DNA from 3 places in the Peribacillus sp. NJ11 genome. Region 1 is predicted to be linked to each of the others. Evidence: riboswitches for the same ligand, from Rfam matches in the RefSeq annotation. Region 1 holds a riboswitch; each other region holds the start of a gene.
The links. A riboswitch is a leader RNA that binds a small molecule or an ion and turns the genes downstream of it on or off. The one in region 1 is predicted to bind glycine.
Positions count from the first base shown of each region.

Region 2: linked by a shared signal. The riboswitch ahead of glyA (serine hydroxymethyltransferase) and the one ahead of gcvT (glycine cleavage system aminomethyltransferase GcvT) in region 1 are both predicted to bind glycine.
Region 3: linked by a shared signal. The riboswitch ahead of QUF86_RS19525 (amino acid permease) and the one ahead of gcvT (glycine cleavage system aminomethyltransferase GcvT) in region 1 are both predicted to bind glycine.

Region 1 is NZ_JAUCFO010000001.1:3,010,230-3,021,256, reverse strand. It holds gene gcvPB (aminomethyl-transferring glycine dehydrogenase subunit GcvPB) at 1-416, opposite strand, end outside; gene gcvPA (aminomethyl-transferring glycine dehydrogenase subunit GcvPA) at 409-1,755, opposite strand; gene gcvT (glycine cleavage system aminomethyltransferase GcvT) at 1,773-2,879, opposite strand; glycine riboswitch at 3,014-3,097, opposite strand; glycine riboswitch at 3,101-3,188, opposite strand; gene QUF86_RS14915 (DEAD/DEAH box helicase) at 3,563-5,251, shown strand; gene QUF86_RS14910 (YqhG family protein) at 5,229-6,026, shown strand; gene QUF86_RS14905 (YqzE family protein) at 6,072-6,257, opposite strand; gene comGG (competence type IV pilus minor pilin ComGG) at 6,385-6,771, opposite strand; gene comGF (competence type IV pilus minor pilin ComGF) at 6,764-7,243, opposite strand; gene QUF86_RS14890 (hypothetical protein) at 7,191-7,529, opposite strand; gene comGD (competence type IV pilus minor pilin ComGD) at 7,516-7,974, opposite strand; gene comGC (competence type IV pilus major pilin ComGC) at 7,967-8,275, opposite strand; gene comGB (competence type IV pilus assembly protein ComGB) at 8,365-9,417, opposite strand; gene comGA (competence type IV pilus ATPase ComGA) at 9,383-10,459, opposite strand; gene QUF86_RS14865 (Spx/MgsR family RNA polymerase-binding regulatory protein) at 10,566-10,946, opposite strand.
Region 2 is NZ_JAUCFO010000001.1:4,766,703-4,777,729, reverse strand. It holds gene QUF86_RS23315 (APC family permease) at 1-648, shown strand, start outside; gene QUF86_RS23310 (aldehyde dehydrogenase family protein) at 791-2,263, shown strand; gene QUF86_RS23305 (iron-containing alcohol dehydrogenase) at 2,353-3,531, shown strand; gene QUF86_RS23300 (aldehyde dehydrogenase family protein) at 3,801-5,273, shown strand; gene speB (agmatinase) at 5,702-6,703, shown strand; glycine riboswitch at 6,866-6,966, shown strand; glycine riboswitch at 6,967-7,060, shown strand; partial or broken gene glyA (serine hydroxymethyltransferase) at 7,156-7,944, shown strand; gene QUF86_RS23285 (aspartyl-phosphate phosphatase Spo0E family protein) at 8,179-8,343, shown strand; partial or broken gene QUF86_RS23280 (Tn3 family transposase) at 8,543-8,986, shown strand; gene QUF86_RS23275 (ABC transporter substrate-binding protein) at 9,568-10,680, shown strand; gene QUF86_RS23270 (alkaline phosphatase family protein) at 10,670-11,027, shown strand, end outside.
Region 3 is NZ_JAUCFO010000001.1:3,967,910-3,978,936, reverse strand. It holds gene QUF86_RS19565 (GTPase) at 1-323, shown strand, start outside; gene QUF86_RS19560 (acyl-CoA dehydrogenase family protein) at 440-1,582, shown strand; gene QUF86_RS19555 (sensor histidine kinase) at 1,813-3,084, shown strand; gene QUF86_RS19550 (acetoacetate--CoA ligase) at 3,193-5,181, shown strand; gene QUF86_RS19545 (TetR/AcrR family transcriptional regulator) at 5,522-6,115, shown strand; gene QUF86_RS19540 (putative quinol monooxygenase) at 6,226-6,549, shown strand; gene QUF86_RS19535 (NADPH-dependent FMN reductase) at 6,608-7,150, shown strand; gene QUF86_RS19530 (hypothetical protein) at 8,459-8,704, shown strand; glycine riboswitch at 8,974-9,071, shown strand; glycine riboswitch at 9,075-9,131, shown strand; gene QUF86_RS19525 (amino acid permease) at 9,436-10,815, shown strand.

The DNA.
Region 1 (11,027 bases):
GCTGCAGGCTGTAATGTCACTTGATCCATCCCTGTGATTTCCGTTAGATGTTCCTGCAAATCAAATAATAGTCCCAAGGCTCCCTGAACAGTACTCGGATCTTGATATGGATGGATATGGGCGAAACCGTTAAAGCGTGCCACATTTTCATTTATTTTCGGATTATATTTCATCGTGCATGAACCCAGCGGATAAAAACCCGAATCCACTCCATGATTCCGTTTGGAAAGTGCTGTATAGTGACGCATGATATCCAATTCGGACACCTCAGGAAGCTCCGCCTCTTCTTCACGGATGTAGTCGGCAGGAAGAATTTCTTCGAGCGGAGTAGTTGCAACATCCATTTCTGGCAGACTATACCCGATTCGACCGGATGTACTGATTTCAAAAATGAGTGATTGATCTTGATTATTCATGTTGATCCCCCAATTCCTGCGCAAGTGCATCAATTTCTTCTTTTGTTCTAAGTTCCGTTACCGCGACCAGCATATGGTCTTCCAGCTCAGGATAAACCTTTCCTAAATCAAAGCCGCCGATCATCCCTTTTTCAAATAGGTTTTTATTGATTTCTGAAAACGAAGCAGGCAGTTTAATGACAAATTCATTAAACGAAGGACCGTCGAACATTACTTTTATCCCTTTTGCCTCAATAGCTTTTTTCGCATAATGCGCTTTTTGAATATTTTGCACGGCCATTTCTTTGACCCCCTTTTTCCCAAGAGCGGTCATTGCAACAGAAGCTGCCAAGGCGTTCAACGCTTGATTGGAACAAATGTTGGATGTGGCCTTATCACGGCGAATGTGCTGCTCACGAGCTTGAAGCGTCAGCACAAAACCCCTTTTTCCATTTTCATCCACTGTTTGACCGACGAGTCTGCCCGGAACTTTCCGTACAAGTTTATTCGTAACGGCAAAATATCCACAATGAGGTCCACCGAATGCTGCTGGAATGCCGAATGGCTGAGCATCCCCCGTTACGATATCTGCACCGAGGGCACCAGGGGATGTCAAGGCTCCCAGTGCAAGCGGATTACTGGAAACGATAAACATGGACTTGACGCCATGAATGATTTCTTCCATTTCTTTCAATGGCTCGATACGGCCAAAAAAGTTCGGATATTGCACAATCACTCCTGCAATATCATCTTTCACCAACTCCCTTAAGGCGGCCATATCCGTCACACCGTCTTTATAAGGAATTTCGATCACTTCCACGCGTTGTCCTTTCGCATAGGTCTTAACAACTTCTCTTGATTCAGGATGAACCGTCCCTGAAATGAGAATCTTCTTGCGTCGTGTCTGACCTGAAGCAAGCATGGCTGCTTCAGCTAGCGCTGTCCCGCCGTCATACATGGAGGAGTTAGCCACATCCATACCCGTCAATTCACAAATCATCGTTTGATATTCAAAGATGGCCTGAAGCTCGCCCTGTGAAATTTCAGGCTGATAGGGTGTATAAGCCGTATAAAACTCAGAACGGGAAAGAACATGATCGACGATGACCGGTGCATAATGGTCATAGACACCCGCACCAAGGAAGGAAGCATAATTTTTAAGATCCGCATTCTTGGCAGCAAGCCTTGATAATTCTTTTATTAAGGCAGGTTCCGATTTAGCGGGCTTGATATCGTATTCGCCTTGAAAACGAACACTTTCAGGGATATCATTGAAAAGTTCTTCAACAGTAGGTACACCTATCACTTCAAGCATTTCTTGTTTATCTTGCTCTGTCATGGGTAAATAACGATGTTTCATCTAATGACCATTCCCCTCTATTTACGTGGTTTTTTATAAAAAGGTGTTTGTATGATAACGGCTTTCAAACGTTTGGATCGAATTTCCACTTCGACTTCCGCATCCAGCACCGAAAATTCCTTATCGATAAGTGCCAACCCTACGTTCTTCTTCAACGTTGGTGATTGGGTACCAGTCGTGACCTCGCCAATGACTTTGTCCCCGCTGTAGACCTTATACCCATGACGTGGAATGCCACGGTCAATCATTTCAATTCCCACAAGCTTGCGGGGAGCCCCTTTCTCCTTTTGTTCAGCAAGAACGGCTTTCCCGAAAAAATCTGCTTCCTTATCCACTTTTACCGCAAAACCGATCCCGGCCTCTATTGGGGTGATGTCCGCTGAAAGTTCCTGCCCATACAGCGGAAGTTTCGCTTCAAAACGCAGGGTATCACGAGCACCTAAACCAATCGGCTGAATCCCTTCTTCCTTTCCGGCATCCAGAATCGCCTTCCAAAGGGCAGGACCGTTTTCACTGTCGCTATATATCTCAAAACCATCTTCACCAGTATATCCGGTACGGGATACCATCGTGGAGATACCATTTATCATGACATTTTCCTTGAACTTGAAAAATCCAATTTCACTTAAGGCAGTATTTTCTGATAGTTTTTGTAATATCTTCTCTGCAGATGGCCCTTGAAGTGCTAGCTGTGTATAGTGACTCGATACATTTGTGATTTGGACATCTTCCGGTAGATTAGCTTGCAGCCAATCGAAATCTTTATCTGTATTCGCTGCATTGACCACGAGCAGATAGTCGTCTTCAGCCCGCTTATAAACGATGAGATCATCAACCGTCCCGCCGTTTTCATAGCACATAGCCGTATATTGGGCACCGCCCTGTTGCAGCTTTGATATATCATTAGTCAGCATCTTCTGTAAAAAGGAAAGGCTCCCAAGCCCCTTAACATCAACTTCCCCCATATGGGAAACATCGAATAACCCCGCTTTTGTACGTACGGCTTCATGTTCGTCCTTTATACCCGAAAATTGGACAGGAAGTTCCCAGCCGCCAAAATCGATCGTTTTACCGCCGCATTCACGATAAACTTCAAATAGTGGTGTTCTTTTTAAATTGGTCAAAAAATGACCCCCCTCAGATTTTTTAATTTAAATGGCTTCATTATCAAAGCTTCTTGTCATTACGCATCAGATATCCTGATTCATGATGTGAAAAAAGCACAAAAAAGGACAGAGAAAGCCCGTTTGAGCTTTTTCTCTGTCCTGAAACCTGAAAGTTTACCTATATAATAGGTTTTCCCCTTTGGTGGCCGTCCCAAAATGGGCGGCGCTCTCCAGAGTTGCGTCCAATAAGAGTTCTTTTGCCTGAGAGATTCACTGCTAAGTTTGCTCCTTCGGCGCTACATCCGTAGTCTCTCCCCTTATCTTCACCCGCATATAAATGGTCTACCAATGAAAGTAAGCGAACAAGCCCCAAGCATTAGTAAAACCTTTGAGCATCATGGAATGCATTCTCTGCCAACTCTCCTAAAACTTCAGGAACCATTTGAATGATCTCCTTCAGTATCTTGGATAAAATAGGAGCCTGTAGCGCATACTAAGAAAACGCGAACTGCAAAACTGAAATACAAAGATTCTTTACAGCGTTTGGAAATTGGAATTTTCTAAATATACTTATATCCTACCCTAAGAAACTTATCTCTGCAATATCTTTTGAAGAGAAATATTTTTCTTACTTCACATATGAAATGTTCGGGTTTTGACCTTTTATTAAGGAAATTATGATTTAAGAGGGAGTTATTTCTATGAAAATCAATATATCCTTCAATTCTGAATGGAATGACGAGTTTCTGCAAAAGATGGAAAATGACGGTCCATGGGGAAATTGGGAGCTTTATAAGTTGGCGGTTCAAATGGAGGAAAATCTCATCATCCCTGATTTTGAGGGATTACAGGCGCCCAAGCACCTTCCGCAGTTAACCCCGCTTCCCCACCAATTGGAAGCAGCAAAGCAAGTGGTGGAAAAGATGAATGGAAAGGCCATTTTAGCTGATGAGGTAGGGCTCGGAAAAACAATTGAAGCCGGCTTGATCCTAAAAGAATATATGATTAGAGGCCTTGTAAAAAAAGTATTGATCCTTGTACCGGCCTCACTTGTCACACAATGGGCTTTTGAATTGAATACCAAGTTTCATATTCCGGCAGTCGTTCAGAGAAAAAGTTATGTTTGGGACTCCTGTGATGTGGTCATTTCATCCATTGATACAGCGAAACGCGATCCACATCGTGATATCATTTTCAATCAGGAATATGACTTCATCATTATTGACGAAGCTCATAAACTTAAAAATAATAAGACGAAGAACTATGAATTCGTCCAAAATCTGAAAAAGAAATTTTGTTTACTCCTGACAGCTACTCCCATTCAAAATAAAGTCGAGGAAATTTTCCACCTCGTTTCGTTATTGAAACCAGGCCACTTGGGAAATGCCTCACTCTTTTCGGAAAAATATAAAGGGAAAGGCCGGAACATAATTGAAGATGAACACCTAAAGGAACTGGTCAACACTGTTATGATACGAAACCGGCGGGCCGATACTGGTATTGAATGGACAAAAAGGCATGTGGAAACCATCACAATTGAATTTTCTCCAACCGAGCAGGCATTGTACGATGCCGTTTCCAAATTCAAGCCTATTTCGGATGGAACAAAAGGAAGCGCTTTTTCAGCTCTCACTCTCCAAAGGGAAGCCTGCAGCAGCAGGGAGGCAGTCTTTTATACTTTAAAAAATATGAAAGCAAAATACGACCAGCCTTCCCCTGACTTTTTGGCAAAGCTTGATGATTTATTTTCTAAAGTGAACGAAACGGTTCAGAACTCCAAAGCTGAAAAAGCTTTGGAACTGATCAAGAAAATTGATGACAAAGTGATTATCTTTACCGAATACCGAGCGACCCAGCTTTATCTGCAATGGTACCTGCAACAGAATGGGATTTCTTCAGTCCCTTTCCGAGGCGGATTTAAGCGTGGAAAGAAAGACTGGATGCGCGAATTATTCCAAAAGAAAATACAGGTATTAATCGCAACCGAAGCGGGCGGGGAAGGGATAAACCTTCAGTTTTGCCATCACTTGATTAATTTTGACCTACCATGGAACCCCATGAGACTCGAGCAAAGAATTGGGCGGATTCACCGGCTTGGTCAGGAAGAAGATGTCATGATTTATAACTTTGCCACGAAAAATACAGTTGAAGAACATATTCTGAAGTTACTATACGAAAAAATTAATTTATTTGAAAAAGTAATTGGTGAACTGGATGATATTCTAACCAAACTGGAAATTAACAACATTGAAGAATACTTAATTGATGTAGTCGGCGAGTCCAAAACAGAGGGCGAAATGAAAATCAAGATGGATAATTTCTCATCGTTAATTCAATTCGCTCAATCCATGAAGGAAGGTGAGGTTCATGCAGCAACGGGAAATTCATGATTTTTTATTAACTTACTTTAAAGCCAATGATTGTGAAATACTGGATAATACACCCACCCACCTTACCGTTCAACTGACAATTGAAATGGATAAAGAATTAATGAACAGACCCTTTTATTGGCACTATCTAGAAAAAACCGGTGGCATTCCGAACCCAGCCCAGATGACTTTCATTACCGACCCAGAACATGCTCCACCCGATTTAAAGGGAGAAATGATTCATTTTGGCTCCCCTCGCCTTCATCAAATTATTCAATCAACAAAAAATCTGGCAGGGTATACTAGACTTTTTGAGGATACTCCTCCATCAAAAGGCGGGAATAATCCATTGTTTCCTTGGCTAACCCTTAATGTGAAAATATCCTATCAATGCGATCGTAAAAAAGATACATTTATGTCCATCGGATTGAATTTAATCTCAGGCGAGATCATGGAAAGCTTTCACCATCGGGTTTTACCGGTTAAGGTCACCCCAAAAATTCCGGATTATTCCTTTACGCTTTCACCGCTCATCATGCCCAAGAGTGGATTGGCAAGACTGGATACATACATCAGAACCAGTTTCGAGGATGATGACCATTCTTGGGCGGAAGAAGCAATGCTTCGCTGGCAGAATGACTTGAATTTATTGGAGCATTTTTACAAGGATATGGACGAAAAAAGTGAGAGCTATTTTACCGAAAAAGAAGCCTTAAAAGCACAATATGAACCGAACATCCGAATATCCATCATCAATGGAGGTTTATTTTACCTTTCAGATAGGGCGTTGGGATAGGATCCTTAATAAAAAAACAGATGTCCTAATTTAAGGACATCTGTTCTATTTCTTGATATTTTTCCTTAAGAACATCGACAAAGCAAAAGGGACAATGCCAAACCAATGGGACATACCATGGTTTTTATCCTCTTTTCTATGACGTCGCTTTTCTTTTCGTTCTTTTTTGGTCAGATTAAAATATTCGACAAGCTGTTGCGTCAGATATTTAATATAAGCGTTTGTAGACATATAAAAATCACCCTAAACAAAGTATGCCCGGTTTACGCTTGTTTTATTCCTTCACTTGTTCCCTAAACACGCGAATCTATCGCTTGAACATGATTGAACCTTTATAAAAGACTGTGTATTTTACGTATTACACAGCCTGCTTTTCTATCCATTGTATCACTCGCCCCGCTTCTGTATCGTATTGAATGATGACCCTACCCCTTCGGTCATTTTTAGTCGTCGATGAAAATTCTATATAGACGTAAGGACCGTCTTCCTCCATTAAGGAATATCGCACCGTACCATTGGGGTATAAAATTTCCCCCTGGATGATTTCCGGGACCTCTTCCCCCCACTCTGACGTCACATCCTTAACGGCAAGGTGGACAAGATGATCGGCCACAAGCGATTCTTCCACTTCTTTATAAAACATTTTATCGATGATAAACTGATCGATCATTAATATCGTGAACATGATGAAAACACTCGCTACAATCATGACCATCGGGAAAACGACTCCTTTTTGATTATTCATCGACTTTCGTCACATGTCTTAAGAAAGGATGAAATCTTCGACTGAAAGTAGTCCCTGCTTTATCCGTTATATTTAGAACAATGACACTTCCATCCTTCTCAACCTGGAATTCCGAAATGTTCTGCAAGATGACCTCATGCCCCTTACCATTCACTCTCCTTCGGACCTTATCTTCATATTGTTCAATGGATGATAATTGTTCACCTGAAAGCAAATATAATTTATTTCCCATTACATCCTGAACTTTGGAACTCCGGACCTCCTGCTTCATTTGCATGGTAAAGACCTCCCACTCTTTAGGATGCAATTTATCAATGGATCTCATCTGGGTGTGAATGATTGAAAAAAGCTGTAGGACAAAAAGGGACGTCGTCATTAAGATCATTAAAGAAAAAAGCAATTCTATCATCGTAAAACCATCATCTTTTCGCAGCATCACAAATGGTTTCAAATTTACCCGATTCATTTTCATAACGTACACACCCTTCAATCATCCCCGGGAAATCCCCATGATCCTTCCAAATCAATTCATAGGATTTTTTTTTGTTGATGATTTCCTGTCCAATTGCTTGTATCTCCCCATCCATGAAAGCCGTCAATCTTTCATATAATAAATGGTGGGCTTCTGTCCTGATGACGATATCTTTCCGATGCGTGATTAACTCGTCAATAATCGGTAAAATGGAAAGGATCAAGAAAATACAAACGGAAAATGCGGCCATCAGCTCAAGGTAGACGTAACCTTTACAATTTCTCAATCCTGAACCTCCCTTTACCTATATTGAGGACCAATTTATACTGTCCTTTTGAAGTGTCAATGATCATCGTTCCTGCTTTTGAAGCATTTCCAAACTGATTAAAATGAAAGCTGAACCCTAATGTGCCATTTAAAAACTGTATATCCTTTGGTATGCTTCTCTCTAGAACGATTCCCTCCTTATAAGACAAAATGGTATAAACCTTTTTGTTATTATCAATCTGGAGGTAAATCAGGCTCTCATGACTGATGGCATACTGCTGTGCATGGAAAAGATCTTCATGGAACCGGGAAATGAATAGCCTATTTTCCATTCCTTTAGTGAAGCTTGGATATAAATTTGGACTGATGGAAATCAGGAGTACAAAAATAACGAGGACTATAAGGGTTTCAGACAGGGTATACCCGCCATTGGAGCGCCGTGCATTCACTTTTCTCCTACTCAACGACCGTTATCTTTCCTTTGCTATCCAAACTAATATCATCCCCATTAGGACAGGATGTCTGTTTGAGATAGCCTTGGCTTTCCAATTCACTGATACTTACGGGCAGTTTAGCATTGTCGATCTCATATGCCTGAACCTGTGCTTGAGCCATTTTCACGAATGCTTCACACCCTTTAGACTGGATTGTCGATTGGTTCTTTGTGATATTGGGTATTGTAATAATCAAAAGAATGGATATTACAAGTAAAACAATGAGCATCTCAATTAGTGTAAAACCTCGTTCATTCATCACTTTCTTCATCATATCATCCTGCTCCTGAAACCATCTGAATACCAGATGGATTAGATGGTTTCAGAGCAATTTCACCTCCAGAATGCAAAAATCAAATTCTATATACCTTCGAGCAGAGAGAACATCGGCAGCAAAACCGCTAAATAAATGGACACGATCACAATACCTATCAGTAAAAACATAAGGGGCTGAATGATTTTCAAGACTGCATTCATTCTCTCTTCAATTTTCTCCAGTAAAAAACGACTGTAATGAAGTAGCTCCGCATCAAGTCTGCCATATCTTTGACCATTTGCAACGACCACCGGTAAATTCCCATCAAAATAGGGGAGTTCACGAAAGATCATTTCAAGCGATCTGCCCTCGATAAGGTCATCCTTAATGATCGAGCATAGTTTTTGGTAAAAAGGCTGCTGCTGATTTATAGAGAATAATTTGATGCTGTCGTTAATCGATAACCCTCCGGAAAGTAAGCCACTGAATTGGCTTGCAAAAAAATAAGTTTCGTATAACTTGATGAAGGTTCCTAATATCGGAATTCCCATCAAAATCCTCCGCTGCCGTAATGGGCATAATCCGTTAAACCAAAATCGTTTGAGTACAAACAAGAATAGGAGCGATACGAGAAAAATGAAGGGGAGAGCCGGAAGAATGAATGTAGAAGCTGACAGTAATTTCAAGATTGTATTCTGTTCAACATCCATCGTGAAATAGATGGTCTGGAATTTAGGAAGGAGAACACTCTGAAGAATGTAAAAAACGATGCTTACAAAAAAGATTAAGAATACGGGATACACCATTAACTTTTTTACTTTATCCATATCCTCCGTTCTTTTCTTCCAATATCGCCCTCCCTCTTTCAATGCCCGATCCAGGTCGCCGTATTGCTCTCCATAAAATATATAACTTACAAGCTGCGGATGAAAATTAAGATGGGTAAGCACTTGATGCAACGGGTAACCGTTCCTTAATTCCTTTATGGCCAGAGTGAAGTCTTCCGCTTTATTCTTTGATTCCTGAAATTCGAGAAAATGTAAAGCTTCCGCCAAGGGATAACCATGATGTAATAATTCACCTAGCTTCGAAATAAAGACCGCCTGTTCTTTTAACTTCCATTTAGTTTTTAGCTTCATGGTATACAAGCCGTTCATATTCCTGCGAATCCACATAGCCCATCGCAACAGCTTTTCCTATTTCATCCTTCAATAGGCGGTAGCTGGCCGTTGCCTTTCCTTTTTCATCCCCCATCATCCGGAGAACCTCGGCCAGGCTTTTTCCATAAAGCAATTCATACACACTTGCCCTTTTATTCCTGGCAGTCATTTGGCAAGCAAAAGCACAGTCCCCATTACATGGAAGACACCTCAATTCAACCAGCCGCTGTGCTGTCACGCCAATCAAACTCTGTTCAATCTCAAGCAAGCTGACACCAAATTCAAGTAACCTGGAGATAGCACCCTGTGCATCCCTTGTATGCATGGTTGTAAGTATCAAATGGCCGGTTAGAGCTGCACGCACAGCGATTTTGGCCGTTTCGGCATCCCTGACTTCCCCTACCATGATCACGTCGGGATCATGCCTTAGCACAGCTTTAAGACCGACAGAATAAGTAATGCCCGCCTTTTCATTGATTTGGACTTGCAGTACCTTTTCAGATACATTTTCAATGGGATCTTCAAGCGTTATGATATTTCGATTGATCATCTCATGGGCATGATGAAGCAGGGAATATAGTGTCGTGGTTTTCCCACTGCCGGTCGGACCGGTAAATATGAGCATGCCATGGGAATGCTTCAAAAGTGCAATCAATTTTTGAACGGTGTTTGGAAATAAGGATAACTGTTCTAGAGGAAGGATATTCTGTTGGGGTATTAAGCGGATGACCAAACTTTCGAGATAGGAAGTGGGTAGAGTGGAAAGGCGGAGTCCAACCACTTGATTAGCCAAATTGATGGTGATGGCACCACTCTGGGGTCTCCTTTTCTCCCCTATGTCCATTGCGGCAAGGAACTTCAAATGGGCTATCAGCCTTTCAGCTTCAAAGAATGATAATGTTTCCTGGGGAACGAGTTTATTGTCTATCCTGAATTGGATGAGAGGCCCCTCCCTGCGAAAAAAAATGTGGATATCCGATGCTGATAACTTTATGGCACGGGTAAGTATTTTTTCTGCGGTCTTTTCAATCGATATCAATTCATTCATCACCTCCTATGTTTCTTGTTGTATGAATTCGACAATCCACGACAAATTCCTGCTTATGAATAAAAAAAATCCCCGAAAGGAAACTTCGAGAATCGACTTACATGCTCATTTTCAAATTAATCCTGTGTGATACCAAATTTCTTAATGCGTCCTCATTATGACCAATCACCAGTTTTTCCCCGTTGATAAGGATGGGCCTTCTTAATAACTTCGGTTCTTTTGTTAATAATTGGATGACATCAGAAAGCATCATTTCGTCAATATTAATATGTAAGCCTTTGTAAGCTTCACTTCTGGTTGCCAAGACTTCATCAAGTCCTTCCGTTGTCAATTCAAGAATTCTTTTTAACTCTGCTACTGTTGGAGTTTCCCTGAATAAATGTCGCTCATCGAAGGAAACATGATTGGCCTTTAACCATTTTTTTGTTTTTCGGCAAGATGTACAACTTGGGTACGAAAAGAATGTTAACTGTTGCATACTTATCACTCCCCGTTCACATTTTGTATATATAATCACCCATATAATGATTGTATAACATTTGTACAATTTTTGTATATT
Region 2 (11,027 bases), 1.8 Mb from region 1:
ATAGGAGTTTTGTATATTGGCTCTTCCTACTTAGCACAATTGGTCTATCCGGGTTTTTCATTTGAAAACACTGATTCAGCAGCCATGGAAATCGCTATACTAGTTGGAGGAAACCTATTCAAATCATTATTTATAACTGCAGTAATTATTGGTAACTTTTCTTCAGGAGTTGCTTCAATTACAAGCGCATCACGTGTGTTATATGCAATGGGCCGGGATTCTGTATTGCCTAAACAATTTGGTTATATTCATCCCAAATTTAAAACACCGTCACACGGTATTATCGTGATAGGGATAATTTCTTTACTAGGTGTCGTATTAACTCTGGAGCAAGTCATCAAGTTTATCAATTTTGGAGGGCTCATTGCTTTTACATCTGTTAATCTTTCTGTCATCGCCCATTATTTTATAAGAAGTCAGAAACGTTCTTTTAACGACTGCATAAGTTATTTATTTTTACCGCTCATGGGCGCAGCATTTACTATGTGGTTATGGTCACATCTAGAAATGGAGGCATTGATCCTTGGAGGCATCTGGGTGGTATGTGGCTTAGCATATCTTCTTTATATGACAAAATTTTTTCACAATCCCCTTCCTGAGTTTCATTTTGAAGAAGAGATAATCCCTCAAAAGGTAGAGGAAATATAATCTGTTATTCCGCTAAAAAGGTGTAAGTATAAGTAACTTAAGGAGGTGTGAATACATTGAAAACACAGAAATATGAAAGCGCTATCTATTTCTGAATGTAAGATCTCTAAAGTAAGAATAATGAACTGGGGGTTTTATCAAATTGCATAAGTTGAAAATGTTTATAAACGGTAAGTGGATGGATTCTTTAAGTAAACAGAAGAGTAATGTTGTAAACCCCGCAAACGGTGAGATCATTGCAGAGGCACCCAGCGGAAATGCAGAAGATGCCAAGATGGCCATTGATGCAGCACGACTAGCATTTGATTCTGGGATTTGGTCGGACTTACCGGCTTCGGAGCGGGCTTCGTACTTATTTAAAATAGCGGAAAAGATTGAAGAAAACGCCTCGGAGCTTAGCCAACTTGAAACAGCAAATACCGGAAAACCTCTTAAAGAGTCAGAGTTTGACATTGCTGACGCAGCGGATTGTTTTCGCTACTATGGCGGTTTAGTCACAAAACCGGATGGACAAACATATCCCGTTTCCGCTCCAGTACAGGCGATGGTTGTTCGAGAGCCGGTAGGGGTATGCGGACTGATAGCTCCGTGGAATTTTCCTTTGCTTACGGGAGCTTGGAAAATCGCCCCTGCCCTTGCAGCAGGAAATACATTGGTGTTTAAACCATCCGAGGTAACGCCGAATACCACTGTTAAATTATTTGAGATTATTAAAGAGGTTGGCATACCAGATGGCGTTGCCAATCTCGTGATGGGTGTTGGGGGAACCGTAGGAAATGAGATAGCGGAAAGTGATAAAGTCGATATGGTTTCATTCACTGGCAGCACCTCAACGGGCAGAAGCATCATGAAAACAGCTGCAGGAAATATTAAGAACATTGCACTCGAACTTGGCGGCAAGTCACCTAATATCATTTTCGCCGATACAGATTTTGAGACAGCAGTGGATTATGCTTTATATGGGATTTTTGTAAACGCCGGTCAAATTTGTAATGCAGGATCGCGTTTGCTGCTTGAAGAGAGCATTCACGATCAGTTTATCGATAGACTGATAGAGAAAGCGAAAAAGATCCGAGTCGGTCCTGGTGATAAACCGTCTACAGAAATGGGCGCCCTTGTCAGTGAAGAACATATGAATAAGGTACTTAAATATATTCAACTTGGCATAGAAGAAGGGGCAAAATTAGCCTGCGGCGGCAAGCGTATTACAAGCAATGGGCTGGAAAATGGTTATTTTGTTGAGCCGACGATATTTGTTGATACCAAACCTGACATGAGAATTGTTCAGGAAGAAATATTCGGGCCAGTCCTTACCGTTCAAAAGTTTAAGGACGAAGTGGAAGCCATCCAGATTGCCAATGATACGCGATATGGCCTCGCAGCAGGTGTATTTACACAAGATGGTGCGAAGGCTTTAAGAGTGATTAAGAAAATAAGAGCCGGAATTACATGGATTAATGCCTATAATCTTGCCTACAATGAAGCCCCGTGGGGAGGCTATAAGCAGAGCGGAATTGGCCGTGGATTAGGAACTTTTGGTTTAGAAGAGTTCAGTGAGGTAAAACAAATCAACATTAATCTAGAAGTGGAGCCAACCAAGTGGTTTGATCATTAAAAATTGATAAGTAGAGATAAGCGAGTAAAAGAGAGTGAATCATTGTCCGATATTTACGCTATTTGAAAAATTGAAAGGGGAAATTAATTATGCTATGGGATTTTAATTTCAATCTACCTACATCTATAGAGTTCGGGAACGGAAAAGTTAAAAATATTGGGAAAAGGGCAAAAGAGCTAGGTGGAAAAAAGGCTCTTCTTATTACTGATAAGGGACTGGCGCAAACTGGGATTTTACAAAAGGTTATAAATTCGTTAGATCAAGAAGGGGTCAATTATATTGTCTTTGATAATATCACTCCTAATCCGAAAGATGTAGACTGCCAAAGAGCCTATCAACAATTTAAAGACGAGAAAATAGATCTATTGATTGGTCTTGGGGGCGGCAGTTCAATGGATTCAGCAAAAGCAATCGGTACACTTTTAACACATGGAGGAGAACTTAAAAATCGTTACGGTGTAAATTTACTAGAGCGAGAAATAACTCCACTCATATGTATCCCCACAACTTCAGGTACTGGTAGTGAGGTTACAACAGGCTCTGTTATTACAGATACAGTTACAAAACAAAAAGAGGCTATACTTGATATTAAATTGGCTCCAAAATTGGCAATTTTGGATCCTGAATTAACTCTAACTCTTCCGAAATCTATAACTGCTGCTACAGGAATGGATGCACTTACACATGCTATAGAAGCTTATACTTGCAATGTTGCCGAACCAATTTCAGATGCTCTCAGCCTTTATGCAATTGAATTAATTGCTAAGTATCTTCCTTTAGCTGTGGAAAATGGCAATAACTTAGAGGCACGGAAAAATATGCTCGTAGCCAGTTTAATTGCAGGTATAGCATTTGATAACTCGGATCTTGGTGCAGTACATGCTATGGCTGAACCACTTGGAGGACTTTATGATACTCCGCATGGAGTTGCGAATTCCATTTTTCTTCCACATGTGTTTGAGTTTAATATTCCATCAAACCCCGAGAAGCATGCCATTGTTGCTACAAAGCTTGGAGCATATAGAGGAGGTAAAACAATAGAAGAAACGGCCCATGAAGGTGTTGTATTGTTAAAAGAGCTTGCAAGAAAAATTGGCATTCCTAACTTTCGAGATCTGAGTAATGTCAGACCTGAAGATTTCCCTTTCCTAGCTGAAGGGGCAGCGGTTCATTTGTGTACACAGACTAATTCACGGGAATTGACACGCGAAGATTATTTGGAATTATTTAAAAACACATATGAAGTGAAAAACACAACATTAATTTAAGATTGATAATCATGTAAACGGTTCCTGGAAATATAGGAGCTAATTTCAAAATCTTCAATTATAGAGCAAAGATCTAAATTGACTCAATACTAAATGAATGTGGAACAAAATTTTTTGAATTGGTGGCCAGCTTGATAGGAGTTTTAATTCGGTGGCCACCATGGTTTACAGAAAGCATGCGTATGACCAAACCTGTTACAGATCATTATTAGCTATTTATGGATATGAGATTGCTAAAGGGAAGAATAACGAACTGGAGGTTTTCCAAATTGCATAAGTTGAAAATGTTTATTAACGGTGAATGGATGGATTCTTTAAGTAAACAAAAGAGTAATGTTGTAAACCCCGCAAACGGCAAGATCATTGCAGAGGCACCCAGCGGAAATGCAGAAGATGCAAAGATGGCCATTGATGCAGCACGACTGGCATTTGATTCTGGGATTTGGTCGGACTTACCGGCTTCTGAGCGGGCTGCCTACTTATTTAAAATAGCGGAAAAGATTGAAGAAAACGCCTCGGAGCTTAGCCAACTTGAAACAGCAAATACCGGAAAACCTCTTAAAGAGTCAGAGTTTGACATTGCTGACGCAGCAGATTGTTTTCGCTACTATGGCGGTTTAGTCACAAAACCGGATGGCCAAACATATCCCGTTTCCGCTCCAGTACAGGCCATGGTTGTTCGAGAGCCGGTAGGGGTATGCGGACTGATAGCTCCGTGGAATTTTCCTTTGCTGACGGGAGCTTGGAAAATCGCCCCTGCCCTTGCAGCAGGAAATACGATTGTATTTAAACCAGCAGGGGTAACTCCGGTTACCACTACCAAATTGTTTGAGATTATCAAAGAAGTTGGCATACCAGATGGTGTTGCCAATCTAGTGATGGGCGGTGGAGGAACCGTAGGAAATGAAATAGCGGAAAGCGATAAAGTCGATATGGTTTCATTCACTGGGAGCACATCAACGGGCAGAAGCATCATGAAAACAGCAGCTGGAAATATTAAAAACATTGCACTCGAATTAGGCGGCAAGTCACCTAACATCGTTTTCGCCGACGCAGACTTTGAGACAGCAGTCGATTATGCTTTATATGGGATTTTTGTAAACGCCGGTCAAGTTTGTAATGCAGGATCGCGTTTGCTGCTTGAAGAGAGCATTCACGACGAGTTTATCAATAGACTGATAGAGAAAGCAAAAAAGATCCGAGTCGGTCCTGGTGATAAACCGTCTACAGAAATGGGCGCACTTGTTAGTGAAGAACATATGAATGAGGTACTTAAATATATTCAACTTGGCATAGAAGAAGGGGCGAAATTAGCCTGTGGCGGCAAGCGTATCACAAGCGATGGGCTGGAAAATGGTTATTTTGTTGAGCCGACGATATTTGTCGATACCAAACCTGACATGAGAATTGTTCAGGAAGAAATATTCGGGCCAGTCCTTACCGTTCAAAAGTTTAAGGACGAAGCGGAAGCCATCCAGCTTGCCAATGATACGCCATATGGCCTTGCAGCTGGTGTATTTTCACAAGATGGTGCTAAGGCTTTAAGAGTGATTAAGAAAATAAGAGCCGGAATTACATGGATTAATGCCTATAATCTAGCCTACAATGAAGCGCCGTGGGGAGGCTATAAGCAGAGCGGAATTGGCCGTGGATTAGGAACTTTTGGTTTAGATGAGTTCAGTGAGGTAAAACAAATCAACATTAATCTAGAAGTGGAGCCAACCAAGTGGTTTGATCATTAAAAATTGAGAAGTAGAGATAAATGAGTAAAAGAGAGTGAGTATGCACACCTCGAAAAAATGTATGACTAATAATAGAGGAAGCATTTTTTTGAAATTCGCAAATATTTTAATTTCAAATATTATTTCTGAAGATGGGCTGGAACAGATTCCTAAGTGTTTATTTTACGAGTAAAAAGCCAGTTCATCAAGATTTGTCTTATTTAAAACCTAAATAAGACAAGAATAATATTTTACTGATATGAATTTATATTCCCTGTGCTCCTTTCTCTGTGGCGTTTACTAAGGAGTTTCGAGTAATCAGAAAATATGTTGGTTCCTGGTAGTCATTATTGATAACACTATTCAGTTTTACCTAGTTTTATAGGATGGCATGAAGCTTGCATCTATATTATTTTCGAAGAACGTAATACAAGTGGGAGGAAAAGTTCATGTCGAATAATAAAAAACAACATCTTAATTTACCTTTTACCGGAATCTGTACTTTCGGGAAATATCCCGTATGTCCTGATTTAGACCAGTTAGACGCAGATGTTGCTGTCATTGGAGTTCCAAATGATATGGGAACACAATGGAAGTCAGGCGCAAGAATGGGTCCAAGGGGAATTCGTGAAGGCTCTACATTATATAGTTTCGGGTTAGATGGTGCCTATGATATTGAAAATGATATCATGTATCTTGGCCCGAAATGGAAAGTCGTTGATTGCGGCGATGTGGACATGGTACATGGGGATATGATGCAATCCCATGATAATACGGAAGGAGCCATTCGAAAAATAGTTTCAAAAGGTGCAATGCCGGTTGTATTAGGTGGAGATCATTCCATTACAATTCCAGTAGGAAAGGGCTTGGGTGAACTCGGGCCATTTCATGTGATCCAGATTGATGCACATTTAGACTGGGCAGATCACCGTTCAGGAATGCGGGTTGGACATGGAAGCTGCATCCGCCGCTTATCGGAAATGAATCATGTTCAAAAGATTTTCCAATTGGGCATTCGTGGAATCAGCAGCAGTAAAAAAGAAGATGTCGATGCTGCCAGAGAATACGGAAGTGTCATCTTGTCTCCCCGCCAAATGAGAAAGATGGGATTTGAACAGGTTCTGGAACTTATTCCAGCAGGTGAAAAATATTATATTACCATGGACATTGATGGTCTCGACCCATCGATCGCCCCTGCGACAGGCACACCTTCTCCTGGAGGCCTGCTTTATGATGAAGTCAATGAATTACTCCATGGAATTGCAAAAAGAGGAGAAGTAATCGGTTTTGATATGGTAGAAGTAGCTACTCCTTACGACCATGCTGGAATAACTGGACAAGTAGCAGCGCGTCTCTCATTAGACTTGCTTAGTTATGTTTTGAAAGAAAAAGAGAAAAACCAGGATATAATCAGCGATCATCAAGAGCAGAACTTCATAAAGAAGCATTAGTCTATTAAATTTGAAAGCGTTTGCTGATATAAAATGACTTTCCTCCGTTTTTCTTTTCTTAGTTTCCTGAATATGTATAAATAAAGAGGAGATTCCATAAAAAACAATTATAGAAATAATCTTCAATAGTAAACATATAGAGTGTTCAAATATATATAGTGGATGACGATTGTGGGAGAGTGCAATATAGACAGCCACCAAGGAGCAAGTTCCAAAAAAACCCTTGGAACAAATCTCTCAGGTAAAAGAACCACAATGGGACGCAACTCTGGAGAGTGCGTTTTTAAAACGCCACCAAAGGGGAAGACTCTTTTCAGTATAGAGTTAAACTCTCAGGTAAAAGGACAGAGAAGGGAATGTTGCCATTACCCTTTTCTGTCCTGTTTTGCGTGCAAAACCAGGGGACATGTTATGGAGTGGCAGCAGTTATCTAAACAGAGAAGGAAATAAGAATGAGCTTGCAGAAATATGATCGAACCATTTTTGAGGCAATTGAAAACGAACGGAAACGGCAACATCAAACACTAGAGTTGATTTCATCAGAATACTTCGTCAGCCAAGAGTATTAGAAGCTATGGGCATAAATATGCAGAGGGTTATCCAGGAAAACGTTATTATGGCGGATGTGAATTTGTCGATGTGGTAGAACAAGCAGCTATTGAGCGCTTAACAAAGCTGTTTGGAGCTAAATATGCAAATGTTCAGCCTCACTCAGGTGCACAAGCAAATTTAGTGGTTTTTTCTCACTGCTTCAGCCTGGTGATAAAGTGATGGGAATGAACCTTTCACATGGCGGCCACTTAACTCATGGAAGTCCAGTCAGTGTTTCAGGAAAATGGTTTGAAGTTGTTTCTTATGGAGTTAGAGAAGATACCCAATTGATTGATTAGATGAGTTGGAAGCAATAGCAAAGAAAGAAAAACCTAAATTGATTATTGAAGGGATAAGTGCCTACCCAAGAACGATTAATTTTGCTCGATTTAGAGAAATAGCCGATCGAGTTGGAGCAAAACTTATGGTGGATATGGCTCATATAGCAGGGCTGGTGGCGGCTGGTCTTCACCCATCCCCAATCCCATATGCAGATGTTGTGACAAGTACCACTCATAAATCATTAAGAGGACCGCGGGGGGCATCATTTTAACGAACGATGAAGTAATTATCAAAGCGATTAATTAATCCGTATTCCCAGGAATTCAAGGCGGTCCACTTATGCATACATTGCAGCAAAAGCAGTTGCTGAATGCTTGGGAATAGAATTAGAGAGTCTTTTTGATATATGCATAATCACATTGATTGTTTTTGTTTTTTTTAAAGAAAAGGGTGGATAAATTAAAGGGGTATTGAAAAAGTAGTGTAGTTGAAGAAGACATATAAAGTAGACTTAACCCGCTCAAGTAGACAGCATCTACTCATTTATAATGTTAATCGTCAGTATCATTAGAACAATTATACAAATTAACAGGGGCGAAGTAATGAACACAAAATTACTATCAGAAATAGAAACTAAGATTAATTATTTGAAAGGCCGTTTGATTGTCATCGGAATGTTAAAAGGACTTTCTCATTCCGATACGATTAAAACTAGTCAAGAGTTAGATGAATGGTTGTATAAATATCAAATAATTAAATTCAACTGATCCATTATTCTGCGAAATCTTTCCCTACACTCTTTCCGTCACAGTTTTTGTGTCAAATACCAAATAAATATCTCTCTTATTTCATTGTCCCCGTTGAATAACAGGGATTTTTTTAATTGAATTAGAATGTATGAATATACTAACTGTGTTCTTTTAAAATGGTTACTTAACGATTATTTATTTTATTTCAAACCGGCTATTCACCGATATTGCTGGCTATACAGATCAAATTTTTGGATTAACTCACCTATTGGGCTTTAGCTGTACCAAGAATCAGAGATTTGTCAGATTCAAAGCTTTTTTCATAAGAGAAAGCAAGCGGGTATTCAAATTAAGGGTCCATTTTACGTGGCCAAATAACTATAAAAATTATTAAAGAAAATTATGAGGTGTTTTACGATTAGCTCATTCTATAAAAGAAGGTACTATCTCAGCATCACTTATTAAGGGGGAAATAGACTCTAACTCTAGGCAAAACAGTTTGGCTGCAGCTTTACGTGAAATGGGTTGAATCGAAAAGACTATTTTTATTCTTAATTACCTTACTAGTGAACTTTTAAGAAAAAAGATTCAAAAAGGCTTAAACAAAGGAGAAGCCATGAATGGAGTCACAAGAACTATTTTCTTTGGGAAACAAGGGGACGGAACGAAACACCTTCAATCATTGATAAAATACTTATTATTTTTAATCTATTGCATTATTAACAGTAAAGGCATGATCAGAGCCAATATCCTAAAATATCTGCCATCCTAAACCTAAAGCTATAAAGAAGGAATCCCTGTCATAATTTTATGATTCCAGTAAAATTTACCTTCCAGAAAACTCCGCCCAAAACAATTATTATTTATAGCCACATTGATAATTCTATCTGTTTAATAAAATCTATGTAAAACTCTCTTGTATCAAGAGAGTTTTTTGCATGAAAAGTTATTTAGCTAACCGGGAGCTTTGTTAACGTCGAGCTAAAAAGAGAGGTAAAAGGGTGATATGTTTGAATAAAAGTTGTTCACATTTCTCTTTTATAGACTTGCATTTACTTGATCCTGTTTGCGGACTGTTGTTAATACTTATGAAGATAAAAGCTGATGAGTTGGAGAAATAAAGAGCTGATTTACAAAATCTTAATATTTGGTTTATGTGGAATTAATGTTTTCAGATTATGATTAAACCGTAACAAACAGTAATAAACATTAAAGATTCCACACTAAATGGAGGCACTTTTTATGAATCGCACATTCAAGAAGAATTGTTACAAGTCTATTCAAGCTGTGATGTTAGGAGTGAGTGTACTGGGATTAGCTGCTTGTGGAGCTACTAATGAGGAGGCTGCTCCAGTGGTTAAGGATCCAAGTTCGTTAACCCTGAAAGAAATTGAAACAAAGGCAAAAGAAGAGGGGACTATTAATAGTGTCGGTATGCCTGATTCATGGGCTAACTGGGGAGAAACTTGGAATGAAGTGATGAAAAAATATACATTGAAACACAATGATACAGATTTGTCCAGTGCCGAAGAGATTGCCAAAATGGAATCTGAAGGAGAGAGTGCAACAGCTGATATCGGCGATGTAGGGATTTCCTTTGGGCCAATCGCGGAACAAAAAAAATTAACGATGCCATATAAAACTTCCTATTGGGACGAGGTACCTGAGTGGGCAAAAGATGACAATGGAGATTGGGTTGTTGGCTACCAAGGAACGATTGCATTCTTTACTAATAAAGAATTAGTAGATAACCCGCCTAAATCTTGGGATGACATATTAAAAGGGGATTATAAAGTAACTGTTGGAGATGTTCAGCGTGGTACACAGAATCAAATGGCCGTACTTGCTGCCGCTATCGCTAACGGCGGTGATGAAACAAATCTCCAACCAGGAATTGACTTTTTTGCTAAGCTTGCCAAGCAAGGCCGCCTTAGCTTAACTGATGCCAAGCCGGCTAACATCGAAAAAGGGGAAGTGGAAGTTGCCCTTGTTTGGGATTTCAATGCTCTTGGTTACGCTGACCAAATTAACCGCGATCAATTTGAAGTCACCATTCCAACTGAAGGTTCAGTCGTAAGCGGCTACGCAACTATTATTAACAAATTTGCAAAGCATCCGCATGCGGCGATGGCAACTAGAGAATATATCTTAAGCGATGAAGGACAAATTAATTTAGCTAAAGGATTTGCCCGTCCAATTCGCGATGTAGAACTTCCGAAAGAAGTAGCTGAAAAAATGGTTCCAGAAGAACAGTACAAAAATGCAAAACCAATTGAAGATTACAAAGCTTGGGAAGAAACGGCTAAAAATTTACCGCAGATTTGGCAAGAAGAGGTGTTAGTCCATGTCAAATAAAGTAATAGCAATTGTTGTTGATGGTATGAGATACGATAAAGCATGCGAAGCGCTGGGATTTATTCAGCATTTAGTTGAAACGAATCAAGCGTCACTTTACAAAGTTAAGTCGGAGCTTCCAAGTCTTTCCCGTCCATTATATGAAGTGTTGTTAACAGGTACGCCGGCTTCAATGAATGGGATTACGTCCAATCAAGCCGTTCGTTTATCTACTGAGAAAAGTCTCTTTCATCTTACGAAAGAAAACGGGTTAAGAAACGGAACAGTATCCTATTACTGGGTAAGCGAACTTTATAATCGTGCGCCATTCCATTTTATTGAAGACCGTGAGCAAGAAGATACATCCA
Region 3 (11,027 bases), 960 kb from region 1:
TGACCGGCATTCAAGGGTTGATGATTGTAGTGATTGGTTTTATCGCGGATAAGGACATCAATACAAAAACGGCAGGTGAATTCATAACAGCATTAGGCATCAATGTTGGAATCGGTCTCCTTGTCAGGGAGGGTGTCAGGGCTGCAGTTCGTTTCATACCAGGGGCTGGTCTAGCCGTTTCCGGTGCGGTAGCGGGTGCTGTCACGTATGGAATCGGGCAAGCCGCGATAGCTTACTTTATCGAAAACAAAGATATTGATCAGGCGAAGAAAGCTTATAAGAATGCTAACAAAGAATATAAAAATGAAGACATTGACTCTTAAATGGCAGATTCAAACCATAAACTAAACTAAGATGATAAGATAAAGTGGTGTTCGCAGTTGCTGTTTCTGCTGCTGGATGGTTCATGAATTTGTTTACTATAGGAGGAATGATCTTCATGTCGTTTTTTCAGTCACAGGAGCAAAAAGAATATATACAAAAATTAGAGGAAGCGATTCAGTCCTTTTCCGCTCGATCTGAAGTTCTTGATGATACAAAGGGTTTTCCTTTTGAAAACATTCAGGAGTTAAAGGAATTCGGATATCCTAAATTGACCTTAGCCAAAGAAGATGGGGGAAATGGCGGTTCCTTATATGATTTTCTCCTATGCCAAGAAAAAATAGCTCAGTATTGTGGTCCAACAGCTTTAGGAATAGGCTGGCATGTCGGAACGGTCCTATCCTTAACCGAGAAAAGACCCTGGGAAAAAGGGGCCATGAATGAATTGTTTTCTGAAGTGTCGAAAGGCGCCCTCATCAACACGGCAGCATCTGAGGCTGGAACAGGAAGCCCGACGCGTGGCGGCCGTCCGGAAACGATCGCTATCAAAAAGGGTGAACAATGGAATTTGAATGGAAGAAAGACTTTTACTACACTCTCACCCGTCCTTGATATTTTTCTTGTAACGGCATGGGTACCCGAGGATGAGTGTTTAGGCACATTTTTAGTCCATCGTGATGTAATCGGTGTAAGTATAGAAGAAACTTGGGATATGATTTCCATGCAGGGAACAGGAAGTCATGATTTGGTGTTAAATGACGTCAGCCTGCCTAAAAAGCATTTACTCATGAAAAGTAAACCTGGTGGAAACAGGAAACCTGAAGCATGGCTCTTACATATACCGGCTTGCTATTTGGGAATTGCAGTGGCTGCCAGAAATTATGCAGTTGAATTTGCGAAAACCTATTCTCCCAATAGCTTACCAGGACCAATCAGGGACCTTCCGAATGTTCAACGGACAATTGGGGAGATGGAATTGGAATTGAGCGAGGCACACCATTTTCTCTACTCTGTCGCAGAAAAATGGGAGCAGCACCCTGAAGATCATGATGAACTATCGAAACAATTGGGTGCTGTTAAGTTATCGGTCGTCAATAAATCGATTTCGATTGTCGATAAAGCGATGAGAGTCGTCGGAGCCAAAAGTTTACAACGGACAAATCCCCTGCAACGCTATTATAGGGATGTACGCGCAGGACTTCATAATCCTCCGATGGATGATGCGACAATCACCATGCTAGCAAAATCAGCTCTTTATTAAGTGAGTATTCGGAAATTATCTGATGGCACTGAAATGACATCGTCGTTTCAGTGCTTTTTCCTGTTTATTCTCTACCCCCTATTCTTCCGTTTTAATTGTTGGTACCTCTATGCTTCAGCTGCCTCATTTTAATTCCAACAATATAATTTTACTAGCTAATCATTCTCTATCTTGTTATGATTTATATACCTGTCTAAATCTTCGAAAAATATCGAAAGTTCGGTGTAAAAATGAATCTTATGACAAAAGATTTACTGATTAACTTTTTAATTATCCTTTTTCCGATTTTTTTATTGCAAATGAGCTATCTAGTAAAGTACGTATACCGTTTAGATGCATTAAAAGGATCGTTCTTATCCATTTTCCCTATTCTCTCACTTGTTCTATGCATGCTTTTCCCCGTTGTCACAGAAAAGGATTTTGTTTGGGATCTTCGATGGATTCCATTTCTATTAGGCGGTTTATATGGAGGGTACCGGTTAGGAATCATATTAATTGTCATCACTCTACTTATTCGCTATTTAACAGGGGGGGAAAATGGATTTTATATATCATGCATCACTTTTCCGCTAATTGGTGTTTCCCTGTTTTTTATATCGAAATACTATCTAAAAATGTCAGTCAGTAAAAAAATCTTCATCGGTATTTCATTAATCTTTATTGTTCACAGTCTCACACAGTTTATTTCAACAGAAGTATTTGAACTTACTATAGGCATAAGTATATGGAAACAATACTTCACGATCCAAGTCATAGGAATTGTTGTTGTAATATTACTATGGGAGGTCATTCTCACTAATTTTCAGGTTCTCGAAAAATTAGTGAAAGCGGAAAAATTGCAAATCGTTAGTCATCTGGCTGCAAGCATCTCTCATGAAGTCAGAAATCCCCTTACAGTTACTAGGGGATATATTCAAATGTTAAGCGAAGACGTTTCTCCCAATACAAAGGTTAAGTATGCAAATATTGCGTTGAAGGAATTAGATCGGGCTACGGATGTCATAAATGATTATTTGACGTTTGCTACCATAAGCCCTGAAAATAAAGAGCGATTAAGGGTATCCGAGGAAATTCAGCATGTCGTGAACAGTATAAATCCCTTGGCAAACGATAATGGAATCGAATTGAAATTATCCCTATTCGAAGATGAAGCTTATTATATCATGGGGGAAAGGAAGAAATTCCAACAGTGCTTGTTCAATATCTTAAAGAATGGCATAGAATCGATGCAAGATGATGGCGAAATATACATACATTTAATTCATGCTGCCCCCACCATCCAAATTAAGATTCAAGATCAAGGAATTGGAATGACACAGGAACAAATATACCGTTTAGGTGAACCTTACTTTACAACAAAAAATAAAGGAACGGGATTAGGCATGATGGTTTCATATAGCGTTATAAAAAGCATGGATGGATCGATACATGTGTCAAGTGTACAAGGGAAAGGTACATGCTTCTCTATTAACCTGCCCCTTCATAGATACGAGCCAATTTGAATTTAGTGTAAATTGACGGTTTTATTCTCATACATTACAATTTAAGTAAACTACCAATTATTATGAAATGATTTAATGATGAATTCGATACCTAAGGGAGATGATTAAATGAAATCGCTTACAGATGGACAAGTCATTTGGGAACCTACAAACGAACAAATCGAGCAAACGGTATTGACTCAATATATGAAATGGTTAAACGAAAAGAAAGGTTTATCATTTCAAGATTATCATGAATTATGGAAATGGTCGGTTGATGAACTGGAGGATTTTTGGGCTTCGGTTTGGGATTATTGTGATGTAAAAGCTGACAGGAAATATGACCGGGTTTTAGCGGAGCATTCAATGCCAGGGGCGAAATGGTTCGAAGGGGCAAGGCTTAATTATGCTGAAAATGCATTATTGAATGATCAAGTAGAGAAAACGGCGATCTTTTTTCGTTCCGAAAATATCAGGCTGCAAGAGGTAAGCTGGAAAGAGCTGAAAGAAAAAGTAGCTTCTGTTGCCCATTCGTTAAGGGGACTTGGTGTGAAATCCGGTGATCGTGTTGTAGCTTATATGCCAAATATCCCTGAAGCGGTCATAGCTTTCTTGGCGACAGTAAGTATAGGTGCCATCTGGTCCAGCTGTTCACCTGACTTTGGGGCAAGAAGCGTCATTGATCGTTTCAAACAGATTGAACCGGTTGTATTACTTGCGGTTGATGGGTACCAGTACAATGGAAAAGTATATGATAAAACATCCGTTGTTTCACAGCTTAAACAGGAATTGGTTACTGTCAAGCATACTGTAATGGTTCCTTACATAGAAAAGAAGGTTTTGGAAGAGAATCTGGCAGATACGATTCCATGGGATGATCTAGTAAAAGAAAAAGCCGAATTATCTTTTGAAAGTGTTCCGTTTGATCATCCGCTTTGGATTCTCTATTCATCAGGTACAACAGGAATGCCAAAACCGATTGTACAAGGACATGGCGGAATATTATTGGAGCATTTTAAATCAACAAGAATGCATCAAGGCATGACTTCCGAGGATACGGTATTCTGGTTTACGACGACAGGGTGGATGATGTGGAATCTCCTAATGGGTGGTTTGCTTAATGAAGGGACGATCGTTCTTTATGACGGCAGTCCTTCTTTCCCGGATATGGATGCCCTTTGGCAATTGGCTGAAGATACAGGCATGACTTTCTTTGGAACAAGTGCACCATTCCTTACGAATTCCATGAAGTTAGGAATCAAGCCAATGGAAAAATATGATTTATCGAAATTGAAGGCCCTTTTTTCCACTGGAGCACCTTTGTCGGGTGACGGGTACAAATGGGTGTATGAGAATGTCAAGAAGGATATCTGGCTTAGTTCATCCAGTGGCGGAACCGATGTTTGTGCCGGATTTGTAGGTGGCGTTCCTACATTACCTGTAAGAATAGGGGAGATACAAGGAAGGGCATTAGGTGTTCGTGCAGAGGCCTTTGATGAACAAGGCCGAACATTGATTAATGAAGTCGGTGAATTGGTCATTACCAAACCCATGCCGTCCATGCCGCTTTATTTCTGGAATGATCAAGACGGGACAAGATACTACGAGAGTTATTTCGATACGTATCCCGGCATTTGGAAACATGGTGATTGGATAAAAATCGACGACAAGGGCAGTTGTATCATTTATGGTCGTTCCGACTCGACCATCAACCGTTCTGGTGTACGGATGGGAACTAGCGATATCTACCGGGTCGTCGAAGCGATCGACGAGGTTATGGAAAGCCTTGTCATTGATAGGGAAGTGCTTGGCCGCGGTTCTTCCTTGCTCCTGTTCGTTGTCCTTAAGCCCGGTAATAGCCTGGATACGGCATTGACAGCAAAAATCAAGGAACAAATCAGAGGACATGTGTCCCCTCGCTTTATTCCTGACCAAATCCATGTCGTTGAACAAATACCTAAAACTTTGAACGGAAAGAAAATGGAAGTCCCGATACGTAAAGTATTGTTAGGTTTCGAGTTTGATAAAGTCGTGAATCCAGACTCCATGGGAAATCCTGAATCGCTTCAGTTCTTTAAAGAATTAGCCATTGAGTTGAATGAGAAAAAAATATTCTAGCAAACAGGCGGAGCAAAAAAGCTCCGTCTTTTTTTCTTCTTAAAAGAATTCTTCCGGCAAAACCAAGATATTGCACGTTCAAACATTTTTTAATTAATAACCCTGATTTTTCTACGATAAGGAAAGGAACGGGAAAATATAAAGAGGGATCACTTCCTCATTTATCTCCAATGGGTACATAACAAGATGAATTACTTCATCCGGGTTCTTAAGCATCTCCTCAGTATAATGACAAACTTACCTTATGATGGAAATTTTTGTTGACAAATTTAAAACTGATGAATAGAATAAAATAAAAATGACAGTAAGCACTGACAGTTTGAAGGGTAGAGGTGAGAGTATGAGTAACAGTCATAATCTAAGTAACGATGATAAGCTACTTTTTGCTGCGATCGATCTAATAGCAGAGAAAGGCTACAATGGTGTTACTACTCTGGAAATCGCTGGTGCGGCAGGTTTGAGTGAAAAGACACTGTTTCGTCGCTTCGGAAGTAAGCAAAATCTTTTAGAAACGGCATTTGACCGATATCACTATGCCGAAGAAATGACAAAACTTTTTAATGAAAGGCAAATCGTTTGGGATTTACATTCAGACTTACTACTGATAAGTCGAACATATCATGAAATCATGAATCGTAACCGGAAAATGATTATGATAAGTATCAAGGAAGAAGGCAATTTACCCGGATTTCGAGAAAGAACACAAAAGCATCCTCGGCAGTTACTGGAAATTTTGACAAACTATTTTAACACGATGTATGAAAAAGGAAAACTTATTCACACAGACCCAGAGCTGCAAGCGTGGTCGTTCATGATGATGAATTTTGGTGCCTTTATGAACAACCTGGATGCCGATGAGAACTATCCGACCGTGTCCCTTGAGGCATTTATAATGGAAAGTGTGCAAACATTCACTAGGGCATTAACTCCCTAGTTTTTCCTAAATAATCATGACAGTTAGTACTGACACCCAATAATGAAAAAGAAAGAGCAGATTTATAACGCATTGAGAAAAATAAATTTAAATGACAGGAGATTATGTATATGAATTCAAGTAAATTAATAGTATGGATTAATGTATTTACAGCTAAACCTGGCAAACTAGATGAATTAGTTGCGATACAGTCTGAAGAACTTCTCAATTTTAAGAGGGGATCTCAAGGTGTTCCTGGTTGGATTAATAGTCGTTGGCATCGTTCTGTTGATAAAAATAAGGCTATTATGATAACTACCTTTGAAAGTGTTGATCATCATAAAAATTGGTTAGAAAAAAGTGAATTTACTGAACACCTTAACAAGATAAATCATCTCATTGAAGATGCAGAAGGTGGGTACTACACATTAGTGGAAGTCATTGAAAACATATAAATCAATTAAAATTATAACTTCATTATTTTAAACAAACATTAACGAGGAGGAAAAACCATTGGGGAAATTAAACATTGGAATTATCTTAGGAAGCACACGTCAAGGACGCGTAAGTCCACAAGTAGGAAATTGGGTAAAAGAAATAGCAGATAAACGCGGAGATGCAAATTATGAAATCGTAGATATTGCAGACTTTAAATTGCCTTTTTTGGGTGAAGGCACTGGTAAAGAACCAGGGTTAACAGCTTGGGCAGAAAAACTTTCCAGCTTAGATGGATTTGTTTTTATCGTACAGGAATACAATCACAGTATTACAGGAGCATTAAAAAATGCGCTTGATTCCGCACGCGATGAATGGAACAACAAGGCGGCGGGCATCGTGAGCTATGGTTCAACAGGCGGAGCTCGTGCAGCTGAACATTTGCGTGGCATCTTAGGTGAATTACTTGTTGCGGACGTTCGAGTAAATCCAACATTTTCACTATTTACAGACTTTGAAAACTACAAGACATTTAAACCAGCTGATTTACACCTTGGTAATGTCAATGCAATGTTAGATCAAACGATTGCATGGAGCGGTGCCTTAAAAAAATTAAGATAAGCTTGATAGTTTACTAACCGCTCTTAAAGTAGCTTCCATTGCTATGCTACTATACTCTTACATGGATTATGCACAGTTAAAAAGCAAAACGGCCTTCCAAAATTTAGTCTAGTTTAAAAGATTTAGTATAGCATGAAATATTTAATATGTTTATTGAAAAATGTTGACAAACCATTGGTTAGTTCTCTAAGGCCTATTGTAGAGTTGACGAAAACTGTGCGATTATACGGGCACATAAAGCGCCCGTATAATTTCTACTTTTATTTAGAAGGAGCAAAAAGTAAATGTTTCTTGTTTCTTTAATTTTCTTTCGTGTCATTTTCTTTTACTATGCGAATATAAAGTCCTTTACGAGTCTTTTTAAAGAAATGTACGGAGTTACACCTCATGTTTACCGTGAAAACCATTCGTAAGAACAAATTGATTCGTTTCAAAGCTATCATATCGAAGATGCCGAAACATTGATAAATTCACCAGAAATTTTAGCTATATTGGAAACCGTACTAACCAAACATGATCACTCGTAGAAACGATTACAGCAGATGTTGAAACAGATGAAGTGATTGCAACAAGTTCACCTTACTTTAAATCAGATGTTGCTCTGAATGGACATTCTCTTTTTATCAGAATTGAATATCAAGAAATTACCGCGAATGAGGAAAATTATTTTTCAAAAGCTTTATGGTTTTATGAAGCATTGTTTACAAGTATACGGAGCATTTATTTAAGTACATGGCACTTTCTCTTTTATAAGCCTTATTACACCGCTGTTGAACCAAAGGAATTAGAACGAGTATATTTATTTAAATTGTATGATTTACTAAAAAAACTTGTTTAAGACATTCTTTATTCCTATTTAACGATTAATGCAATTCATTTTTTTATATTAGAAAAGCGATTATATGAAACAGTCATTGTTGCGATGAGCTCCAATGGCTTTTTCTATTTTATAGCAATACTTCTTTCGAATGGTTTATTTACTTGCTAAGTTGAGTATTCACCTCCCTTTTTTGATGTTAATATTTGTTAGTGAAATATCTTACTATCTATAATAGGAATATACGCAAATAATAAGGTATATATATTTGATCATACTATATGAATATGTTTTAAAAGAAGAGGATAACCAACTTAGAGTTCCGGTTTGACACAGGTAAAATGTAATGGGAGATGGTTTCGTTAACACGTCAAGCGTTGTGAAAATGAATACGTGATGATAAATATAAACCTTATTGATCCAAATTATGTTATTCTATTTCTGTTTACAACAGTCCGTCGGAAAAACTGTAAAGGGGGTATAAGGTTAAAATGGTTAAGGAAAAGAAAATCAAGCTAAAGAAGCCAAAGAAGTGGTGGGGATGGGTTCTAGCAATTGTCATCATTGCTAATATAGCAGGTGGTGGGGACAAAGAGGAAGTTGCTAAAGAAGAGAAGGCTTCTGAAAATACTGCTGAACTTAGGGAGGAAGCTCCTAGACAATCTCTACTGCTGCAAGGATTTTCGCGAGTCTCGAATTTTCTCTTTTTCCATACATCAATTATGTTAAAACTATAGTTATTATGTCCTCTCCGGGCTTTAAATTTTGTTTCGGAAAAATGCCGAAATTTTTGCTTATACATAAGCTTGTTTGGGATTCTTTGCGACATAGAAAAGCTGCTAATAAGCTTGATTTTTCATAGCTAATAACTTCTAAAATATACTGTTCATAAAGTTCAAATTAGTCCATGCTTAAATTTCAGAAAATAGAGTTTTTTCAGATAATCGTTGAAATATCCATTAAAACCCGATAATATACAACTATTAAAACAACTTTATATCAGCGGATGATGATTGTGGGAGAGTCTAAACAATGTTTAGCACCGAAGGAGCAAATCCTAAAAGCAGGGACTAATCTCTCAGGTAAAAGGACTACAATTGGACGCGTCTCTGAAGAGAGCCATAGGCCACCGAAGGAGTTAAACTCTCAGGTAAAAGGACAGAGGAAAGTAGGAAAATACCTATCTTTCCTCTGTCCTTTTTTGTACCTGGAAAGATAAAAAGAGAGGAAGTGTGCATTGAGATCTGAAGATAAATGATCTATCCTTTGATTTGTACAATTAATGCTATATTTTCAAAAAAGGTAGGTAGCTTTATTTCAAAAAACTATATCTAGTACCCACCTAGGAAAGCGCTTACAATGATAGGTCAGTCTCCCAGTACGCTAATAATTCACACTCATTGAAGGGCTGACCCTTTATAAGGAAAAAATTCCAAGTAGCCTATAAAAGTAGAAAGTGGGAGATCGTATGCAGGAACAAAAGTTGGATAGAGGGTTAAAAAACAGGCACGTACAACTCATAGCTATTGGTGGGGCAATCGGAACGGGATTATTTCTTGGAGCAGGAAAATCTATTAATTTAGCTGGGCCATCAATTCTATTTGCTTACATGATTACAGGCATCATTTGCTTTTTAATCATGCGCGCACTTGGAGAACTACTCTTATCTAATTTGAACTATCATTCCTTTGTTGACTTTGTAAGAGACTATTTAGGTAATATGGCAGCATTTGTAACCGGCTGGACCTACTGGTTTTGCTGGATCTCAATCGCAATGGCCGACTTAACGGCAGTTGGTCTTTATACTCAGTATTGGTTTCCCTCCGTACCTCAGTGGATGCCAGGATTGATTGCCCTAGTCATTCTGCTATTTATGAATCTTGCAACCGTTAAACTTTTTGGCGAAATGGAATTCTGGTTCGCATTAATAAAGGTCATCGCTATTCTAGCATTAATTGTTATCGGTATTTTCATGATTATTAAAGGCTTTTCCACTGATTCAGGCGCAGCAAGTTTCACGAATCTATGGAGTCACGAAGGTATGTTCCCAAATGGAATAAATGGTTTTGTCCTCTCATTCCAGATGGTAGTGTTTGCGTTTGTGGGCATTGAACTTGTAGGACTTACAGCAGGTGAAACAGAAAATCCAGAAAAAGTTATCCCCAAAGCCATAAATAATATTCCTATTCGGATTATAATTTTCTATATTGGCGCACTTATTGTCATTATGAGTGTTTATCCGTGGAACGCAATCATCCCAACGGAAAGCCCATTCGTCCAAGTATTTGTGGCTGTAGGTATTGCTGGAGCTGCTGGTATCGTTAATTTTGTCGTCCTAACATCGGCTGCTTCGGCATGTAACAGCGCAATCTTCAGTACAAGCCGGATGGTATACTCACTTGCCAAAGATAAAAATGCACCTGTACCGTTTGCAAAACTTAATGACCGTAAAGTACCTTCCAATGCATTGTTCTTTTCAACTGTCGTCATTTTAATTTCCGTTGTTTTGAACTATTTAATGCCTGAAGGAGTATTTACCTTGATTACAAGTATTTCTACAGTATGTTTCATCTTTATTTGGGGAATTACAGTCATCAGTCATTTGAAATACCGTAAAACAAGACCTGATCTAGTGAAAAAGAACAAATTTAAATTACCATTTTATCCAATTTCCAATTACTTGATCCTTGCTTTCCTAGCGTTCGTCCTTGTTGTTCTTGCACTTGCGAGCGACACTCGTGTTGCCTTATTCGTTACTCCTGTTTGGTTCATTATGCTGATTACGATTTATAAGATTCGCCAAACGAAGGTGGAACAGGCGAATCAGAGAGAGGTAGCGGGGAATTAAGGGGCAAGAAACCCTTTGATTCAATTTGCGGTGTTTGTCCAGATAGTTGCCGCTCCATATTTTCCTAACCCGGTGAGTAAAAAATCTGCCCATTATAAAAAGCCAAAGATATCTGGATAATCATATTATAATTCGAAAAAATTATTTTAGAATAGTGGTGTTAGCGCTTTCAAAAAAGCTTGACATAATTATTCTCAACAACTATTCTAAAT